3 linked regions of the Alloacidobacterium dinghuense genome follow. The protein of the gene in region 2 interacts with the protein of the main gene of each other region in a pairwise test. Links are inferred from orthologs where the notes say so. Each region holds a gene or a part of one and is shown on either strand. Other genes may lie near its edges. The genes, in order: ftsZ, H7849_RS00165 and ftsA.

What was found.
Region 1: the proteins of H7849_RS00165 (region 2) and ftsZ interact in binary tests that used the Escherichia coli proteins (3 or more experiments, as listed by UniProt). The link is inferred for Alloacidobacterium dinghuense from one-to-one orthologs.
Region 3: the proteins of H7849_RS00165 (region 2) and ftsA interact in binary tests that used the Escherichia coli proteins (3 or more experiments, as listed by UniProt). The link is inferred for Alloacidobacterium dinghuense from one-to-one orthologs.

Annotation. Positions count from the first base shown.
Region 1 is NZ_CP060394.1:6,032,970-6,039,192, reverse strand. The notes cover bases 3,282-6,223. They hold ftsZ (cell division protein FtsZ), read right to left. Parts: upstream 5,443-6,223; coding sequence 4,120-5,442; downstream 3,282-4,119. Other genes in these bases: ftsA (cell division protein FtsA), read right to left, coding at 5,454-6,223; H7849_RS25420 (penicillin-binding transpeptidase domain-containing protein), read right to left, coding at 3,282-3,820. In the rest of the region: eat (ethanolamine permease), read right to left, coding at 1-298; tRNA (adenosine(37)-N6)-threonylcarbamoyltransferase complex ATPase subunit type 1 TsaE, read right to left, coding at 426-902; H7849_RS25425 (NAD(P)H-hydrate dehydratase), read right to left, coding at 899-2,488; more of H7849_RS25420, read right to left, coding at 2,561-3,281. UniProt on the Escherichia coli protein: Essential cell division protein that forms a contractile ring structure (Z ring) at the future cell division site. The regulation of the ring assembly controls the timing and the location of cell division.
Region 2 is NZ_CP060394.1:37,948-44,163, reverse strand. What follows is about bases 2,006-4,940. They hold H7849_RS00165 (rod shape-determining protein), read right to left. Parts: upstream 4,038-4,940; coding sequence 2,973-4,037; downstream 2,006-2,972. Other genes in these bases: H7849_RS00160 (aldehyde dehydrogenase family protein), read left to right, coding at 4,248-4,940; mreC (rod shape-determining protein MreC), read right to left, coding at 2,006-2,922. In the rest of the region: mrdA (penicillin-binding protein 2), read right to left, coding at 1-230; rod shape-determining protein MreD, read right to left, coding at 356-880; more of mreC, read right to left, coding at 877-2,005; more of H7849_RS00160, read left to right, coding at 4,941-5,732; ald (alanine dehydrogenase), read left to right, coding at 5,745-6,216. UniProt on the Escherichia coli protein: Forms membrane-associated dynamic filaments that are essential for cell shape determination. Acts by regulating cell wall synthesis and cell elongation, and thus cell shape.
Region 3 is NZ_CP060394.1:6,031,409-6,034,631, forward strand. Bases 225-3,223 are described here. They hold ftsA (cell division protein FtsA), read left to right. Parts: upstream 225-1,116; coding sequence 1,117-2,331; downstream 2,332-3,223. Other genes in these bases: H7849_RS25405 (cell division protein FtsQ/DivIB), read left to right, coding at 225-1,120; ftsZ (cell division protein FtsZ), read left to right, coding at 2,343-3,223. Also shown: more of H7849_RS25405, read left to right, coding at 38-224. UniProt on the Escherichia coli protein: Essential cell division protein that assists in the assembly of the Z ring. May serve as the principal membrane anchor for the Z ring.

The sequences.
Region 1 (6,223 bases), 6.0 Mb from region 2 along the record:
CAAGGTAGCCTCCAACTGGGCCGAAGGCTGCCCATGCATACGCAAACGGACCGCCAGCGTGCGGAATGGAGCAGGTCAGCTCGGTAAAGCTGAAGATAAAGGTCGCGTACATGGCCGCGATCAGGAGCGAAGTGACAAGAAAACCGAGCGTGCCTGCGTTGGCCCAGCCATAACTCCAGCCGAAGTATTCGCCTGAGATAACAAGTCCAACTGCGATGCCCCAAAGCTGCCAGGTGCCGAGCGTCTGCCTGAGGTCGTGATGCGTTGTGACGGGCGGCGATTCGATGGCGTGCGACACGCTTGAGAGTATCCGCCTTTACGGTGGACTTATGGAGGGCGCTTCGCGCCTACTAACGTTATATAGACAAAGCAGGTCTTTCGACTCCGCACTCCGTGCTGTGCTCAGGATGACAATGTAGAGAGAGTTAGTCTTTGAGCGTCAGCGTGATCTTGCGCGAGTCGCCGCCGGTGGTCTTCATCACGATTTCGCCGTTACTGCGCTTGGCCACGCTCGGAAACTTGTCGCCCCATTCCACCAATACGATGCTGTCGGGCGTGGCGATCTCATCGAGGCCGAGCGAGTCGAGCTGGCGCTCCTGCTCGATGCGGTAGAGATCGAGATGGTAGAGCATGACCGGCTCGTTTTTTCCGTGATCATGGAGGGTGCCTTCGTATTCGTGCATCAGCGTAAAGGTGGGGCTCGTCACTTCATCCGGTTCGGCGGCGTCGAGGGCTTCGGCAATGCCCTTCACCAGCGTGGTCTTGCCTGCGCCCAGATCGCCTTTCAAGATAAGGAACTTTGGTGGCGTGAGCAGTTTCGCGATCTCACGTCCGGCACGGATCGTATCGGCGGCGCTGTTCGTCTCGAACTCGTGGACCTTCGTGCCTGTGGCCTCTGTCATCGCGGCATCCCCTGTATCCAAACATACCCGCCTTTGTCGTCGGAGCGGAAGCGAAAAGCTGTTGAAAGGTGCGCAACGGTGTCAGTGGCAAGCAGGGTGTGCTCGTCGTGTTCCCACACGGCAAAGTCGGCAGCCAGCCCGTGGAGATAGACGGCGGCGTTCACCGCTTCTCCGGCTAGATGCGGATATTGCGCCAACATAGCCGCTATGATGCCGGTGAGGATGTCTCCGCTGCCACCTTTGGCCATGCCGGGATTGCCGGTGGTGTTGATGGCAATCGAACCGTCCGGATGGGCGATCAGAGTGCGCCATCCTTTGAGCACCAGCGTGACATGATTTTTCATCGAAAATTCACGAGCCAGCGCTTCGCGGTTGGCTTGAACTTCGCCGGTGCTGATTCCGGCGAGCCGAGCCATCTCTCCGGGATGCGGCGTTAAGACGCGTAACCGGTTGCGGCCATTGATCTTGCCGGGATGCTTGGCGAGGATGTTCAGGGCGTCGGCATCGAGGACCGCGGGAAGATCGGTCTTTTCCAGCAGGCCGAGAAGAAATGCTTCGGTCTCCGCCGACTGGCCCAGCCCCGGACCAATCGCGAGCACCGTTTTCTTGTCGAGAAGCTCTTTGAGCGTTTCGTCATCGAGATTGCTGCTGCTGATTTCTCCTTTGCTGCCGGCACGCAGGGGAATGGTCATCAACTCGGGCGTGATGCGCACAACCGAATCGAGGATTGGTTGCGCTACGGCGGCGGTCACCAGGCCGGCCCCGGTGCGCAGGGCTGCGAGCGAAGCCATTGCAGGCGCTCCGGACTTTCCGTATGAGCCGCCAACCACGAGTACGTGACCGAATTTGCCTTTGTTGCTCTCCGCGGGACGTGGAGTCTCGGTGATCCTCTTCGAAGCTCCCGCCCAGGTGAGGTTTAACTCGGATTCGATGGCTGCGTCGGGCGAGCCGATGGGGGCGACAACAATGGGCTGATAGGCGCTGTCGGTCAAGTTGCCGCTGACGTGCGCTGGCTTCGGAGCGGTGAAGGTCACGACCGCATCGGCGCGATAGGCGCCCTCGGTGCGATACTCGCGGGAATCCGAATCCCAGCCGGAAGGAATATCGACGGCGACGACCGGCGCGTCGAGGCTGTTGATCCGGTTGCGTAAAGCCATCGCCACGCCCTTCAGCGGAGGCCTGAAGCCGGTGCCGACGACTGCGTCGAGAAACAGGTCGGATTGATTGAGGATATCCGTGATCTGAGCTGAAGAGAGAGACTCTTCGTCCGGCGCAAGAGCAGGCGCGATTTCCATGCGCTCAAACATCTCTTTGGCGTCGCCTTTCAGGTCAACCGGATAGCCGAGCAGCAGCACCTTGACCCGGCGGCCCTCCCCGGCCAGCACGCGCGCGGCGACAAAACCATCGCCGCCGTTGTTGCCTTTCCCGCACAGAACAGTAATGTTCGCCGCGCGCGGAAATTCCTGCAGCGCGAAGCGGGCGACGGCGTGACCGGCGTTGTCCATGAGGTCAAGCGAAGCGATTCCGTAGCGGTCTACAGTGATGCGGTCGCATGTCTGCATCTCCTCTGCGGTAAGAATTTTCATGATGTAGAAATCGTACCTGAACAAAAACGGCCTCCGCGATGGAGGCCGGTCGTTTCAGAAATTTAAGATGCGCTATTCGGTGACGCCGATAGCTGTCTTGGTTGTATCCGTTGGCTGCTTCGCGACGAAGTAGCTCTTGTCCCAGAGGTTGCGGTAAAAGAGGCCGGTCAGCTCCGCGGCTTTGGGACCGAAGGTCGGGCGTCCACCTTCGAGGAAGAAGACGGTAACGATGCGACCGTACTGCGTGTCAGCGTAGGAAGCGAACCAGCCGAAGCGAGTGCCATTGTTCGAGCAGGTTCCGGTCTTGCCCATCACCGGGAACTGGTTGAAGTTGGCACGTAGCGAGCGCGCCGTTCCATATTGCACCGCGGCCTGCATGCCGTCCTGAATTTCTGGGATGAGCTTGGCAATATCAAGCGTGCGCTTGATGCGCGGCTGGAAGTTCACCACCTCTTCCGGTGTCGTCGGGTGCTGCAGGTAGTAGAGCGTTCCACCGTTGGCGATGGAGGCGACGAGCGCGCCGAGTTGCAGAGGAGTCATCGAAACGCTTTCGCCGAAGGAGCACATGCGGCCCACGCCGCCCTGGCTCTCCGGCAGCTCCTGATCGGGATAGACGCCCAGCTGCTCGTTGGGGATGTTGTAACCGGCCAGCTCGCCCAATCCAAACTGATTGGCATAGTGGCGAACGCGCTCGAAACCAAGGCGGCGGCCCAGCGTCTCGAAGTAGAGGTTATTCGAGTGCGCCAGAGCTTCGGTGAGGTTCATGTGATACGAACCGCCGAGGTTGACCGGCGTGTCCTTCGTAACAATGCCTTCATCGAGCGCGGCCAGGGCGACGGAAAGCTTGATCGTCGAGCAAGGCTCAGCGCCGCTCGACAGGGCAAGCTTCTGGTTGACCATCGCCAGTACGCGCCCGTTGCTGGGATCGATGGCGACGACTGTGCCGTTCATGTTGCCCAGCGCATCGATGGCGGCCTGCCGCACAACTGGATCTTCTCCACCGATCGAGTCGCCGTTCGTGAGATCAATATCTGTAAACGAACTACCAGTGAAGCGCTCGTAGGAGCGGTGACGATGAACTGTCGTCAGGCTGGCGCGGCGAACTCGGCCGTGACTGGTGGTCGTGGTGAGAGAAACATTTGTGACGCGGGCAGGGCGGCGGCTGTGCTGCAGATGCGAAATATGCTGCTGGGCGCTGGCCGATTCCTGCACATGCGTGCGGGTGGTATGGCGGGTGGTGTGGTGCGTCGTCGTAGTAGTTGTGTCCGCCGCGAGCGCGGCGGGTACCGCAACCAGTCCTGCAAGGAAAACGAGGTGTGCTATGCGTTTCATGAATCCATTCATCCTGAGCCCAGCTACTCTTTGAAGGCCGTTCTCTTCTTATCGGCCTCCATGCATCTTGCGCATAGAAACAGCCTGAACTTCTAACAAAAAATACTTGTCGCCCGACCAATAGTTCCGCAATGGTCCGTCCCGTTTCCATTCCGGACTAACGATCGATCCTATTTCACCACAGTTACAACCCGCATACAGCCGGAATGATGCCCCCCGGCATTACTTTTGATTACTGTACTTTAGGATGGGTTCCTGATTAAGCAAAATTTTGCTTTATCCCCATCCAATTTCTATTATTACAAACCGCCGCGACGCATGAAGGCCGGGATATCCAGATTTTCACCGGACTCCTCCTCGTGCATCAGGCCGAAAACATCCGATAAAGGCGCGGGCTCAGCGACCGCGACAGCCACCGGTTCCGGTTCGAGGATCACTTCCGGCTCGGGGACATAAACGGGCTCCGGGGCCGGCTTCGACGCCGCCGGCTTGACCGGAATCGAGATCGACCGGCGCGGCATGTCCTCTTCCTCGCTCATGAACCGGGGAGTCGCAACCGTGGCCTCAACATGGGTTTGCACCTGCACCCGAGGCAACACCGACTCGCGCAGAGCCGCAGTCAGCATGCGCTCGCGGCGCTCGGGCATTTCCTCGCGGAAGCCGGTGGCGATGACGGTGATCTTGACGTCGTCGCCCATCGATTCGTCGAGCACAGCGCCGAAGATGATGTTGGCATCTTCGTGGGCGGCGTTCTGGATAAGAGTGGATGCGGCGTTTACTTCGCTCAGCTTCAGCGTGCTTGATCCGCTGATGTTGATCAGGATGCCCTTGGCTCCGTCGATCGCGCCATCTTCAAGCAGCGGCGATGCCATCGCCGCCTGCGCGGCCTCAATGGCGCGGTTCTCACCTCCGCGTGCTGCCGTGCCCATTACGGCGTACCCCATGCCAGCCATCGTGGTCTTCACGTCGGCGAAGTCGCGGTTGATGATACCGGGGATGGTGATGATGTCCGAGATGCCCTGCACGGCCTGGCGCAACACATCGTCGGCAATGCGGAAGGATTCAAAAAAACCCGCGTCCTTCGCGACAGCCAGGAGCTTTTCGTTGGGGATGACGATCATCGTGTCGACGCTGTCGAGCAGTTCCTGCATGCCACGCTCGGCCTGCGCCATGCGGCGCTTGCCTTCAAAGCCGAAGGGTCGGGTTACGACGGCGACCGTCAGCGCGCCCATTTCACTCGCCAGCGAAGCGATCACGGGAGCAGCACCCGTGCCGGTGCCTCCGCCCATGCCGGCGGTAACGAAGACCATGTCCGCGCCTTCGAGCGCTTCGATGATTTTTTCCGAGTCTTCGAGCGCGGCACGGCGACCCACGTCTGGATTGGCGCCTGCGCCGAGGCCGCTGGTCAGCTTCATACCGAGTTGCAGCTTTACCGGAGCCTGCGAGAGTTGCAACGTCTGCGCGTCGGTGTTGGCGGTGATGAACTCGACGCCCTCGACGCGCGCGGAGATCATACGATTGACGGCGTTGCCGCCGCCGCCGCCCACGCCGATGACCTTGATCTTCGCGCCGGTGGGTAGCTGTTCGTGATACTGAATGCGGATTTCTTCTGACGGGTTCATGGCTAAGACTCCTACAAGCTTCCTGCAAAGATGGCGCGCAGCTTGGCGCGCAGACCCTGGTCTTCCGCCGCACGGGTCACGCTGGTGCGGTGGGCATACAAAAGCATTCCTACTAACGTGGCGTTCTCGGGGGCGATCAATTCTTCCGGCATACGAGAGAGCGGCACCGGCGATCCAATGCGCGCCGGGACCCGCAGCAGGCTCTCAGCGGTATCGAGCAATCCTGGCAAGTGCGAACCGCCGCCGGTGAGCACGCAGCCCGCGCCCAGCGCTTCCAGCACTCCTCCCTGGCGGAGGTTTTCTCTCAGCAGCTGAAAGAGCTCGCGGGCGCGCGGTTCAAGAATCTCACTGATATAGCGTTGCCGAACCATGCGCGGTTCATGGCCCGGCATTCCCTGCAACTCCACTTCGTTCGACGACGAAACACTGGTGACCACCGCGTGACCGTAGGTGCACTTGATCCATTCCGCTTCAGCCGCGGAGATGTGCAGGCCTACGGCCAAATCATTCGTGAAGTGATCGCCGCCGATCGGGACAACAGAGGTATGCGCAACCGAACCTTCAAAGAAGACAACTATTTCCGTGGACCCGGCGCCGATATCGATGAGACAGGAGCCCAGTTCACGCTCGTCGGCGGAGATCGTCGCTTCCGCCGCCGCGATTGCATCGAAGACCGATTCCGTCACCTCAAGACCCGCACGGTTGGCGCACGTCACGACGCTTTGCAACGCGCTGGCTGAGGCGGTTGAGATATGCAGGTTCACTTCAAGGCGATTGCCGA
Region 2 (6,216 bases):
GAAGGATAGTTATCGACGACCAGTCGTCCTTCGCGGTCGAACAGCTTTCCTCGCGGAGCAAGAATCGGGACCTTGCGGATGCGGTTGGCTTCAGCGAGCGCGTGGTAATTTTCCGCGCCCACCACCTGCAGCCGCCACAGACCGAAAATCAGAATCAGCAGAATGCCGACGATCACATATTGAATGACCGTCAGCTTGATGCCTGGCAGCTTTTCTTCCCGATTATGCATGATCCACTATCGCGCCTGATTCGCGCCAAACCTGTCCACTAGAATACCCGCAATTCACGGGCTTGCGCCGTCTCCGCCCCATTACCATTTCGCTTCACCAAACCTATTCAGGAACACGTGGACGGCTAGTATTCCTTGCGCTTCGCGAGATCCAGCAGCGCGAAAAGAATGACTCCAACAACCATATTGATCAGCGCCCGCAACAGTTCGTGAAGCCAGTTCCATGCGTACGGCTGCACTAGTAACCTCCGCACCAGCACCCAGTACATGCCGCTATGCAAAAACACGAAGGCCAACGTCAGCAACGCGCGCGTGCCGTGATTCTCCGTGTCGATTCTTACTCCCAGCGATGCGGCCAGATAGCCGATGATCGACTTGCAAATGCCAAAGATGCCGAGCGGCTGGCGAGTAAGGGCATCCTGAGCGATGCCAATCACTCCCCCTGTGATGGTGCCGGCAATCGGATTGCGCCGCGTGATGGCGAAGTAAATTGTCACGAGCAGCGGCAGGTCCAGAATATCGAAGCGCTGGAAGTGCAGCGAGACAAAGGACTGCAGTCCCAGGGCCAGCAGCGGCACCAGAACGAAAACGATCAGAGGATACGGCTGAACCTCAACATCGCGCCGCGATGCGGCGATGAGCCTGCTCATCCCTGACGGCCTCCTTGAGGCTGGGTTTGCGCCGGAGCCGTCGGCTGCGTTTGCGGCTTGGGCTTCAACATCGTCGGAGGAGGACGGCTGCCATCATCCGGAACCAGCTCTGGCGCCTTGTGTTGCACTGCCGGCGCGGTTGGAGCATGTTGTGTCTGCTGGGTTTGCGCTGATGGAGTTTGATGGCTCGCGGGGGCAGTCGATGCGGACGGCTGGGGCTTCTTCGCGCCTGAGGGCAGCGGGCCGTCCACTACCACCTTCGTTTTGACCTCACCGCCCGCGCTGTTGTCCGCGCTTGCGGCGGCAGGCCGAGGGTTCGTTGCATGGAGAGCAGCGGTTCCGGGCGATGCTGTGCTGCCGTTCCCTGCCGTGGCATTCGTATGAGTGATTGTGCCATTCAACGCTGAGGAATTACCCGCAGGCTTGGTGGCAGCTGGAACTCCGCCTCCGGCAGCTGTTGTCGCATGAGGCTGGGTCGCGGCGCCGTTGCTCGCGCTCGTGGTATGCGCTGTGCCGCCGTTGAAAGAGGCCGATGATCCATTGATCGCTGACCCATTGACTGTTGACCCATTGACCGCTGGCCGGGTGGTGGAAGTCGCGGTACTGCCGGTCGCGGTTGCCGGGCCATGAGTCGAAGACGCGGGCATCATTACCATCGGCGCATGAACCGGCGCGGCTCCTGTTGTCTCTTCGCGCGCGGAGGCGCTAGCCGTTGACGACGGGGTGGTTGGATGCGCAGCCATTGTCGACGGCGGACGGCTGCCATCGTCGGGAACCAGATCCGGTCCTTTCTTCTTCGGCACGGCAGCGGCGGTTTCGGTTACGTTGGGGTTTTCCGAACCGACGCTTGCGGGTACTGTCGCGTGCGGTTTTGCCGCGCTTGCCGTGGTGGTCCCAGAACCCTCCGATTGCGGGGCTAAGCGGGCACCCGGGGTCAGGCTTGCTGCCGCAGGAGTTGTATTCGGAGTGAAGCGGTCTGGACGGAGCGCAGCCGGTGGACGCATCGGCCGGGCGATGCCCTCGCCTTGGGCGTCCGCCGAATCGTCGCTGTTCTCATCATCGGTCTTCGGCGCATCGGGATCGATCCGGCTCGGCAGCCGCTCCGCCAAAATCTCAGATGCCTTCAGTTGCTCGGCATCCGCCGCTGCCTCACTCTGCATCATGTCCAGCTTCTGCTTGGGCGTGATCACGTCGCCCATATTGGTAATGACCAGCACTTCTTCCAGCTGTGCGAGATTCGCCGCGGGATGAATCAAAACATCCACCAGCGGGTCGTGGTCGGGATCGGTCACCACGCGATCGACAACGCCAACAGCCAGTCCGCGCGGGAAAATCTGGTCGCCACCGCTGGTCACGACCTGCTCGCCTGCCTTGATCCGCTCATCGGGCATCACGTTGACCACCTGCGGCTGGCCCAGCGCAGTCCCACGCAGGATGCCGCGGATGCGAGTTGTGGCAAGGATGACGCCCGCGCCGCTGGTCGGATCGGTAATTTCGAGTACCTGGCTGGTGTGAGGAAAGACTTCGCGAATCCGCCCAACAACTCCCTCGGGCGTAATTACCGGCATGTCGACGCCCACTCCGTCCTTCGATCCTTTATTAATCGAAAGAATGCGCGACTGTTCCGTGCCGGAAGTACCAATGATCTGAGCGGGCACCGTCTGATAGACGTACTTTTGCTTGAAAGCCAGCAACTGCTGCAGCCGCTGCCCTTGCCGCGCATCCTCTACGATCCCGCCTTCTTCGATACGGATGCGCTGCAGTTCTGACTGAAGGTCCTTATTTTGCTGCCGCACATGGATCAGGTCGAGATAGTTGTCCCAGACGCCGAGAATGCTGGTGCCCAGCCAATGCACCAGCCGCTCCGGCGGCGACACCAAGCTGATCGCCCAGTAGCGAATCAGGCGTATACCACCGGCATCCGGCTGCGCATGCTCCTTCGGCAAAGGGCGGCGCACCTGTATGGCGACGCCGATGACCTGTGCCAGAAGCACCACGATCAGGACCAGGGCGTTCTTATAACGGCTGAAGAAGGATTCCATGGTGATGATGCCCGATGCTTACGCGCGATATGCGTTCCGGTGATGCACAGCTAGTCAATCTTGATCTTACGCAGCAAACGGAAGTCGCTGAGCATTTTTCCCGTCCCCAGTACCACGCTGGCTAACGGATCGTCGGCGATCGAAACCGGCAATCCAGTCTCCTCGCGAATCCGCTTATCAAGGTTCTTGATAAGTGCGCCGCCACCGGTCAGCACAATGCCGCGATCGCTGATATCGGCAGAGAGCTCAGGTGGCGTCCGCTCCAGCGCGACGCGAATCGCATTCATGATCGTCGAGATGCACTCGCCCAGCGCCTCGCGAATCTCGCTGTCGTCGATGGTGATGGTTTTGGGCACGCCTTCGATCAGGTTGCGTCCCTTGATCTCCATCGTCAGCGGCTTCTCCAGCGGATACGCGGACCCAATCTCCTGCTTGATCTGCTCCGCCGTGCGCTCGCCTATCAATAGATTGTATTTCCGCTTGAGGTAGTTCATCACTGCCTCATCCATCTGGTTGCCGGCCATACGTACCGACCGCGAATAGACAATGCCGGCCAGCGAAATCACCGCAATATCGGTGGTCCCGCCACCGATGTCGACAACCATGTTGCCCGACGGCTCGGTAATCGGCAGCCCCGCGCCGATGGCCGCAACCATCGCCTGTTCAACAAGAAAGACCTCACTCGCCTTGGCGCGATAGGCCGAGTCTTCCACCGCGCGCTTTTCCACCTGCGTAATCTCAGAGGGCACGCCGATCACGATGCGCGGATGCACCAGCATCTTGCGGTTATGCGCCTTTTGAATGAAGTAGTTCAACATCTTTTCTGTGACTTTGAAGTCGGCGATTACGCCGTCCTTCATCGGCTTGATCGCCACGATGTTGCCGGGCGTGCGGCCCAGCATCTCTTTGGCCTCCTTGCCCACGGCTTCGACCTCGCCCGTATTTTTGTTGATGGCGACAATCGAGGGCTCGTTCACGACGATGCCCTTGCCCCGGGCGTAGACGAGCGTATTGGCAGTGCCCAAATCAATGGCCAGGTCACTGGAAAACATACTGAACAGCGAGCGCAGACCGTGCGACCGCGAAGAGCGCGAAGAGAAACCGTTCGATGACATGAAAAGATGCTTTAAAAAAAGGGACTTCAACCTATTGTAAGGCCACGAAGCAATTACTGCACCGAACGGGCACGTGGAATTCTTGGCTTTTTCTAGGAATGTGCGTTGCCGCGCAATCTTCGGTAACGCATGGCTCACTGCATGCAGCTTCGCGGGCCATCCTGTATCCTGCTAAGTTTGGCTTATTCCGCACTCACGAAAGCAGATTTCATGTCACACGAGCTCTACAAAAACCTCATCGGCGGCCAGTGGGTCACTGCAAAGACCGGCAAGACCTTCCTGAACATCAATCCCGCCGACAAGAATGACATCGTCGGCGAATTCCAGTCCTCCGGCGCGGAAGATGTGGACGCAGCCGTCAAAGCGGCCGAGGCTGCCTACAAGACCTGGCGTCTCGTTCCCGCTCCCAAGCGCGCCGAAATCCTCTATCGCACCGGCCAGTTGCTGGAGCAACGCAAAGAGCAGTATGCGCAGGAGATGACGCGCGAGATGGGCAAGGTCATCGCCGAAACCCGCGGCGACGTGCAGGAAGCCATCGACACCGCCTACTACATGGCCGGCGAAGGCCGCCGTCTCTTCGGCCAGACCACGCCGTCCGAGTTGCAGAACAAGTTCGCCATGTCCGTGCGCATGCCGGTCGGCGTGTGCGGCATGATCGCGCCCTGGAACTTTCCCATGGCCATTCCCTCGTGGAAGCTTTTCCCTGCACTCGTCTGCGGCAACACCTGCGTCATCAAGCCCGCAGAAGACACGCCGCTGTCTACATTCAACCTGGTCCAGACGCTCATCGACGCGGGTCTACCGAAAGGCGTCGTCAACATCGTCACCGGATATGGCCCAGACGCCGGCGCGCCCATCGTTTCGCATCCTGGGGTCCGCGCCGTGTCATTTACTGGATCATCCGAAGTAGGCCGCATCGTCGGCCAGACTGCGGCCGCGAACTTCAAACCTTGCTCGCTGGAGATGGGCGGCAAGAACGCGATGATCGTCCTCGACGACGCCAACCTCGACCTCGCGCTGGATGGAGCGGTCTGGGGAGCCTTCGGCACCGCAGGCCAGCGCTGCACGGCAACGAGCCGCATCATTCTGCACAAGAAAATCGCTGCTGATTTCACCGAAAAACTCGTCGCCCGCGCTAAAGCGCTCAAGGTTGGCAATGGTCTCGACGAATCGACCGAGATGGGCCCGCAGATCAACGAGCAGCAGATTGAAACCTCGACCAAGTACAGCAAGATCGCGCAGGACGAAGGGGCGAAGCTTCTCTGCGGAGGCGCGCGCCTCGCTGACGGCCCCTATGCGAACGGCACATTCTTCGCGCCGACAGTGCTCGCTGGGGTAAAACCAACCATGCGCATCGCGCAGGAGGAAGTCTTCGGTCCCGTCGTCAGCTTGATTGAATGCAGCAGCTTCGATGAAGCTCTCGGGATCGCGAATGGCATCCAGTACGGCCTCTCGACCGCGCTCTATTCGCGCGACGTGAATCACGCCTACCGCGCCATGCGCGACCTGGAAGCCGGTATTACCTACGTCAACGCACCTACCATCGGCGCGGAAGTTCACCTGCCTTTCGGTGGCGTGAAGCAGACCGGCAACGGCCATCGTGAAGGCGGCACCGGTGCTCTGGACTTCTATACAACGTGGAAATCAGTCTACGTTGACTACTCGGACAAATTGCAGCGTGCACAAATCGACTGAGGGAGAGAACGAATGATTATCGGAGTACCGAAGGAAGTTAAAGACCACGAAAGCCGCGTCGGCATCACGCCCGCAGGCGTGAAGGCTCTCACCGAGGCAGGACACAAAGTACTCGTCCAAACTCACGCCGGCGAGCTTTCCGCTTTTACCGACGACGAATACCAAGCTGCAGGTGCGGAGATTGTCGGCTCAGCCCATAACGTCTGGGGCAATGCCGACATGGTCGTGAAGGTGAAAGAGCCGATCGAGAAAGAATACGGCTTCTTCCGCGAAGGACTTGTACTCTTCACCTATCTCCACCTCGCGCCCGTTCCTGAACTCACCGAGCAACTCCTCACGAAGAAAGTGACGGGCATCGCTTACGAAACCATTCGCGACAAAGCAGGAACGCTCCCTCTTCTCACTCCAATGTCTGAAGTAGCGGGCCGCATGTCGGTGCAGGTCGGCGCTTCGTATCTCGAAAAGGAAAAGGGCGGCCGCGGCC
Region 3 (3,223 bases), 6.0 Mb from region 2 along the record:
ATAGTTTGGGTGGCGACTCTCACGACCTTGCTCGGGCGTGGCGAAGACTGACGCATACAGAAATGGCACGGCGCTTGCCGAGGATGCACCGGCGGAGGAATTTCTTCGTCCCGCTTCTGCTCCTCCGCGCGCGCGACCGCAACGCCCGATCCCTCGACAGGAAGACGATTCGGACGGCGAAGAGGTCTTTTTGCGCTCGCGCAAGCGTGTGCCTGTCCGGAAGGGCATTCTGCCTGCGTTCTTTACGAAAACCACAGCCGGGCGCGTCATCCTTGGATTTCTGGCGCTGGTGGTGGTTGCAATTTTTGTTTTTGTGGGGCTGGCAGCAAAAGATTTTCTCGATCACGATCCTCGTTTTCGCATCGACTCGGCTTCGTCGATTCAGATCGATGGCAACAGCCAGTTGACGCGGGCAGACCTGTTGACGGTCTTCGGCGCCGATATCGGCCGCAACCTCTTCTTTGTTCCACTTCCCCAACGCCGCAAAGAATTGGAACAGGTACCCTGGGTAGCTCACGCAACCGTCATGCGCATTTTGCCGAACCAGTTGCGCGTGGCGATCGTTGAGCGCCAGCCGATCGCTTTTGCGCGCATCGGCAACAAGATCAAGCTGGTCGATCCGGACGGCGTCCTTCTCGATATGCAGCCGGCAGCTTTGGCGGCTAAGCACTATTCGTTCCCGGTCGTCACCGGCATCAATCCTGACGATCCGCTTTCCGTCCGCGCGCCACGCATGCGGATTTACCAGAAGTTCATGAATGAGATCGATTCGAGCGGGGAAAAGCTCTCGAGAAGCTTGAGCGAGATCGACATATCTGATCCCGAGGACGTCCAGGGGCTTGTTTCTTCCGGCAACTCCGAAATTCTGCTCCATTTTGGCGAAGACAACTTCCTCAATCGCTGGCACGAATACCAGTCGCATCTGGCCGAGTGGAAGCAGCAGTACCCGCATCTGGCTTCGGTTGACCTGCGGTATGACCGGCAGGTGGTCCTGAAGATGGCGGACAACGCACCCGGAACACAGGACGCCCCGGCTGCTCCAGCCACGCCGGCGGCAACGCCCAAACAGCCGGTCGCAAAGGCGCGGCCCATAGCCCACCCCCACAGGAAGCACGCATGAGCCAGACCGAACAGCTATTGACGGTGCTCGACGTGGGAAGCGCGAAGACGCGCGTACTGGTAGCGGAGCTGCACGATGGCGCGCTGCGCTATCGGGGTCATGGTATCGCCGAATCCACCGGCATGCGCAAAGGCCTGATCGCCGAGCTGAAACAGGCGGCAAGCTGCATCAACAAGGCGGCGATGGCGGCCGAGACCATGGCGCAGGGGACTATCGACCGCTGTGTTGTCGGCATCGGCGGCCCGCATATTCGTGGCCTGAACAGCCGGGGCGGAGTCAGCCTGGGATCGCGCTTGCGCGAGATTACCCGTGAAGATGTTCGCGCCGCAGTCGACCGTGCGCGTTCCGTCTCGCTGCCCTCCGATCGCGAGATCATCCACCTGCTGCCGCAGCAGTTCATTCTCGACGAGCAGCCGGGCATTCACGACCCTGTCGGCATGATCGGCAATCGCCTTGAAGTGAACCTGCATATCTCAACCGCCTCAGCCAGCGCGTTGCAAAGCGTCGTGACGTGCGCCAACCGTGCGGGTCTTGAGGTGACGGAATCGGTCTTCGATGCAATCGCGGCGGCGGAAGCGACGATCTCCGCCGACGAGCGTGAACTGGGCTCCTGTCTCATCGATATCGGCGCCGGGTCCACGGAAATAGTTGTCTTCTTTGAAGGTTCGGTTGCGCATACCTCTGTTGTCCCGATCGGCGGCGATCACTTCACGAATGATTTGGCCGTAGGCCTGCACATCTCCGCGGCTGAAGCGGAATGGATCAAGTGCACCTACGGTCACGCGGTGGTCACCAGTGTTTCGTCGTCGAACGAAGTGGAGTTGCAGGGAATGCCGGGCCATGAACCGCGCATGGTTCGGCAACGCTATATCAGTGAGATTCTTGAACCGCGCGCCCGCGAGCTCTTTCAGCTGCTGAGAGAAAACCTCCGCCAGGGAGGAGTGCTGGAAGCGCTGGGCGCGGGCTGCGTGCTCACCGGCGGCGGTTCGCACTTGCCAGGATTGCTCGATACCGCTGAGAGCCTGCTGCGGGTCCCGGCGCGCATTGGATCGCCGGTGCCGCTCTCTCGTATGCCGGAAGAATTGATCGCCCCCGAGAACGCCACGTTAGTAGGAATGCTTTTGTATGCCCACCGCACCAGCGTGACCCGTGCGGCGGAAGACCAGGGTCTGCGCGCCAAGCTGCGCGCCATCTTTGCAGGAAGCTTGTAGGAGTCTTAGCCATGAACCCGTCAGAAGAAATCCGCATTCAGTATCACGAACAGCTACCCACCGGCGCGAAGATCAAGGTCATCGGCGTGGGCGGCGGCGGCGGCAACGCCGTCAATCGTATGATCTCCGCGCGCGTCGAGGGCGTCGAGTTCATCACCGCCAACACCGACGCGCAGACGTTGCAACTCTCGCAGGCTCCGGTAAAGCTGCAACTCGGTATGAAGCTGACCAGCGGCCTCGGCGCAGGCGCCAATCCAGACGTGGGTCGCCGTGCCGCGCTCGAAGACTCGGAAAAAATCATCGAAGCGCTCGAAGGCGCGGACATGGTCTTCGTTACCGCCGGCATGGGCGGAGGCACCGGCACGGGTGCTGCTCCCGTGATCGCTTCGCTGGCGAGTGAAATGGGCGCGCTGACGGTCGCCGTCGTAACCCGACCCTTCGGCTTTGAAGGCAAGCGCCGCATGGCGCAGGCCGAGCGTGGCATGCAGGAACTGCTCGACAGCGTCGACACGATGATCGTCATCCCCAACGAAAAGCTCCTGGCTGTCGCGAAGGACGCGGGTTTTTTTGAATCCTTCCGCATTGCCGACGATGTGTTGCGCCAGGCCGTGCAGGGCATCTCGGACATCATCACCATCCCCGGTATCATCAACCGCGACTTCGCCGACGTGAAGACCACGATGGCTGGCATGGGGTACGCCGTAATGGGCACGGCAGCACGCGGAGGTGAGAACCGCGCCATTGAGGCCGCGCAGGCGGCGATGGCATCGCCGCTGCTTGAAGATGGCGCGATCGACGGAGCCAAGGGCATCCTGATCAACATCAGCGGATCAAGCACGCTGAAGCTGAGCGAAGTAAACGCCGCATCCACTCTTATCCAGAACGCCGCCCA